Regions from separate parts of the Pseudoflavonifractor sp. HCP28S3_F10 genome, predicted to be linked through region 2. Evidence: predicted binding sites of a transcription regulator. Region 2 holds the regulator's gene; the other holds the start of a gene.
What was found. The regulator HrcA, encoded in region 2, represses chaperone genes, less so after heat shock. The targets are predictions, from matches to a motif close to TGTTAGCACTCNNNNNNNNNGAGTGCTAACA.
Positions count from the first base shown of each region.

Region 1: htpG (molecular chaperone HtpG) is a predicted target of HrcA. The motif match lies at 1,290-1,320, and genes of this name have one in related genera.

Region 1 is NZ_JBQHUB010000006.1:15,216-17,588, reverse strand. Features, by position in the region: gene htpG (molecular chaperone HtpG) at 1-1,246, opposite strand, end outside; gene ACTNBZ_RS04340 (TraX family protein) at 1,432-2,172, opposite strand; gene ACTNBZ_RS04335 (metallophosphoesterase) at 2,341-2,373, shown strand, end outside.
Region 2 is NZ_JBQHUB010000014.1:47,163-49,535, reverse strand. Features, by position in the region: gene dnaK (molecular chaperone DnaK) at 1-146, opposite strand, end outside; gene grpE (nucleotide exchange factor GrpE) at 224-784, opposite strand; gene hrcA (heat-inducible transcriptional repressor HrcA) at 800-1,855, opposite strand; gene ACTNBZ_RS07785 (MBL fold metallo-hydrolase) at 2,030-2,373, opposite strand, start outside.

The sequences.
Region 1 (2,373 bases), on a different contig from region 2:
TCAGCAGGTCCTTGTGGGCGCCGTAGTCCCCCAGGATGCCGTATTTGATCTGGGTGCCGAAGGCCTTCCAGAACTGCTCGTACTTCTCCCGCTCCTCCTTCTGGAGCTTCATGAGCTCGTTTTTGATCTTCTTCTCCAGGTTGGAGGCGATGACCTTCAGCTGGCGGGTATGCTGGAGCATCTCGCGGGAAATGTTCAGCGAGAAGTCCTGGGAGTCCACCACGCCGCGGACAAAGCGGAAGTGGTCGGGCAGCAGGTCGGCGCACTTGTCCATGATGAGTACGCCGGAGGAGTAGAGCTGCAGGCCCTTCTCATATTCACGGGTGTAGAAGTCATAGGGAGCGTGGGAGGGGATATAGAGCATGGCCTTGTAGTCCACAGCGCCCTCGGCGCTGACGTGGATGACCTTCATGGGATCCTCCCAGTCGCCGTACTTCTCCTTATAAAACTGGTTGTACTCCTCCTCGGTCACCTCGCTCCTGGGCCGCTGCCACAGGGGTACCATGGAGTTGAGGGTCTCCCACTCGTCGTAATCCTCCCACTCGGGCTTGTAGTCGTCGCCGGCGTCCTCGGGGCGGGGCTTCTGGCGGGACTTGTGCATGAGCATGACGATGGGATAGTGGATATAGTCGGAGTACTTTTTCACCAGGTCAGCGATGCGGTACTGCTCCAGATACTCGTCATAGTGGTCATCCTCGGTGTTGGGCTTGATGTGGAGGATGATGTCGGTGCCGGCGCCCGCCTTCTCGCAGGGCTCCATGGTGTAGCCGTCCTCGCCCTCGGACTCCCAGCGCCAGGCCTCGTCGCTGCCGTAGGCCTTGGAGAGGACGGTGACCTTGTCGGCCACCATGAACGCGGAGTAGAAGCCCACGCCGAACTGGCCGATGATGTCCACGTCGCTCTTGCCCTCGCCGTTCTCCCGCTGGGCCATGTCCTGCTTGAACTGGAGGGAGCCGCTCTTGGCGATGGTGCCCAGGTTGGACTCCAGCTCGTCACGGGTCATGCCGATGCCGTTGTCCGAGATGGTCAGGGTGCGGGCGATCTGGTCGGGAGTGATGGTAATCTTGAAATCGGAGCGGTCCAGCCCCACCTGGTCGTCGGTGAGGGCCTTGTAGGCCAGCTTGTCCACCGCGTCGCTGGCGTTGGAGATGAGCTCCCGGAGGAAGATCTCCTTGTGGGTGTAGATCGAATTGATCATCAGGTCCAGCAGCCGTTTGGATTCGGCCTGAAACGCTTTCTTTTCCATGGTGTGTGCGCCTCCATATAAAAACATAATTTGTTAACCGAAATGTTAGCACTCTGAATGGATGAGTGCTAAACGTATGATAGCCCTTCGCATGGAAAATTTCAAGGGGGTTCAAAAAATGTTTACAAATTCGGGCGGACGGAAAAAGGCCCCGCCTTTCCGACAGGCGGGGCGCAGTACAGGGCTTACAGCATCCGGATCAGGCCAAGAAGCAGCAGATGTGCGGGATAGAAGGAATAGAAGAGGATACGAAGTCCCCTGCCGTGGGGCCCCTGACGGCCCCGGTAGAGCCAGATGGGGATGAGGGCCAGCAGGGCCAGCCCCTGCCGGGGCAGAAGAACGGTATGCCCGGCCAGGATGAACTGGTAACAATAGCCGCTCAGAATGTCCAGATTGATCCACGCCAGGGCCAGCGCCTGGCCGGCGAACTGCCGCCATCCGCGGCCCCGGAAGAAGTAGAAGGCCAGAACGGTGAACACCCCGGCGAAGTGGTAGTCCGCCATGGACAGAAGCCCCAGCACATAGCCCAGCGCCAGTGTGCCCGCCCCGGTCAGCAGCCGTACCCACAGCCGACCGGTGGCCCTGGCCCGTTCGTTGAGCCGGATGAGCAGCAGCGCGATGAGGAAGGTCCACAGCACGTTCTGGTGGAAGGGGTAGAAGACCGTACCGCCCATAACCAGATCAAAGGGAACCTCGGAGAGCAGAGCGCACAGCAGCAGCCGCCCCGCATAGCGGCGCAGGCTTCCGGTATGAAAGTAGCCCTCCACGATCAGAAAGGCGAAGATGGGAAAGGCCAGGCGGCCCACGCAGGTGAGCCAGTCGTTCCCCGGGACCACGGTGGCCCACAGATGGTCGCAGAGCATGCACGCCATGGCTATGACGTGCAGCGACATGGAGGTAGTCTCAAAACGGCGGCTGGATCCCATGGTGCAGCGCTCCTGTCATTAGAAAATATGGGGCATGTCCCCTTGAAGCCATGATACAATACGTCCGGTGGATCTGCAAGCCGGAACGGTATTCTGCATCCCTGCTTTTCATACCGGAAAAACTGTGATAAAATAAAAAAATTCTGACAGATAAGACGAGGTCGGGCCATGGAACTGGCAAAGGTACAAAAACTGGAGCTG
Region 2 (2,373 bases):
ATACGCTCGCCGTCCTTGGAGAAGGCCACCACGGAGGGAGTGGTGCGGTTGCCTTCCGCATTGGGGATGACGACGGCTTCGCCGCCCTCCATGACAGCCACACAGCTATTGGTCGTACCGAGATCGATACCGATAATCTTGGACATAAATGATTCCTCCAATATAAAAAAGATTATTTTTAACAAAGAAATTTGGAATATGCTGTTTTTATTCTCCTGAGGCCTTAATTGGCAACCTTGACCATGGCGAAGCGGATGATCTTCTCGCCCGACCGGAAGCCGGTCTGGAAGACCTCCACCACCGTGTTCTCGCCGGCGCTCTCGTCCTCCACGTGCATCACGGCGTTGTGGACATTGGGATCGAAAGGCTGGCCCAGCGCGGGAATTTCCTCCACGCCCTGTTTGGCCAGGACCTCTTTCAGTCCGGCCATGGTCATCTCCACGCCTTTTTTGTAGGCTTCATCGGCGGTGGACTGCTTCAGGGCACGCTCCAGATTGTCATACACCGGGAGGAAAGCCAGCACCGCATCGGACTTGGCGTTCTGGTACGCGTCGGTCTTTTCCTTCTGGCTGCGCTTGCGGTAATTGTCGTACTCGGCGGCCAGACGGAGGTACTGATCCTCCTTCTTGGCCAGGGTGTCTTTCAGATTCTCCAGCTCGGTCAGAAGGGGATCGGGGGCCTCGCTGCCGGGGGTATCGGCCTGGGGCACGGTATCCTCCGCCGCGGGCGTCTGGACTGCGTCCTCTTCCTGCCGGGCGGTCGTTTCTTTTTCGTTCGTGTTCAAGAGGTTACCTCCTCATTATTCCTCGCCGCCGTTCCTGCCGTCGGGGAGCTCGCCCTGGCCGAACAGCCGGGTGAGTCCTTCGGCAAAGTAGGACAGGCGGGCGGTGATCTTCGCGTAATCCATCCGTGTGGGGCCTACCACGCCGATGACGCCCCTCATGCCGTCGCCGATGTCATAGCTGGCCATGACCACGCTGGTATCCTTCAGCGCATCGGCCACATTTTCCGGGCCGATGAGGATACGCATGGGGCCGTTTTCGGGGACGGGGAAGCGGGCGGCGTCCTGATCCTCGGACAGGTAGCTCATCAGAGGCTGGGCCCGTTCCAGGTTCTGATACTCAGGCAGCTCCAGCAGGTGGGCCAGGCCGGCGGTGTGCACCCGCCGGTGCTCCAGGCTCTCCAGCACCTCCATGGCGAAGGAGACCACCAGGCTGATGAGTCCATAGGCCTCTCCGGCGGCATGCTGGGCCACCCGCATCAGCTCGGGCGTGATCTCGTCCAGGGTCAGGCCGGTGAAGGTGGTGTTGAGCAGGGTGTTGAGCATCTGCAATTGAGCCTGGGTCAGGTCGCTGGGGAGCTGGACCAGCTTGTTGCGCACCAGGTTGGTGTCGGTCATGACCACGATGATGAAGGCGTTGCGCTGGACCATCAGCAGGTCGAAGCGCTGGATGGTCACCCGCTCCATGCCGGCAGACAGGGCGAAGGCGGGATAATTGGTCAGACGGGAGACCACCCGGCCTGCCTCCAGGATGACCCGATCCAGCTCCTGCATCTTGAGGCGCAGGGCGCTGTTGATGCGCTCGGTCTCCTGGACCGACAGCTTGTGCTCCTCCATCAGCTCGTTGACGTAGAGCCGGTAGCCCTGGGGCGAGGGGATGCGCCCGGCGGAGGTGTGGGGTTTTTCCAGCAGGCCCATGGCCTCCAGATCGGCCATGTCGTTGCGGATGGTGGCCGATGAGATGGACCGGCCCAGGTGCTCGGCAATGGCCTTGGAGCCCACAGGCTCGGCGGTGGCAATGTAGCTCTCGATGATGGCACGGAGGATCTTTTTTTTGCGTTCCGTCAAATCCATGCCTCTCACCTTCCTTTTGGTTTAGCACTCATATACCCTGAGTGCTAAAGATAATGTACCACCACCCCAAATAAATGTCAATAGGGGGGTTGTAAATTAAATGTGAACAGGGGAAAGAAAAAAGTCCCGCCCTCTGTTTTCAGAGGACGGGAGAATGTGCTAAAACAGCGGTTTTTAAAAGACCAGCACATCGCCGGTGCGGAGGGGGAACACGTGGCCGGGCTCCGCGTCGGAGAGGAGCCGCCGGGCGGGCAGACCGGTGCAGTGGCCGGTGTAGATGCGCTCCACGCCCAGCTCCTCCACCAGGCGGCGGGAGAGGGCGGTCACCGTCCCGGGTTCTACGCCAAGAGAACCCATGCCGTGCTTGCCCACCAGGTGGAAGCCGCCCACCACCGCGTACACCCGCTGGCCGGGGAAGCGGTCCAGAATGTCCCGGACGATATGGTCCACCCCGGCGTGGCAGCAGGAGTTCATCACCACCAGGCCGTGATCCGTCTCGGCCACCAGAGACTGCTCGT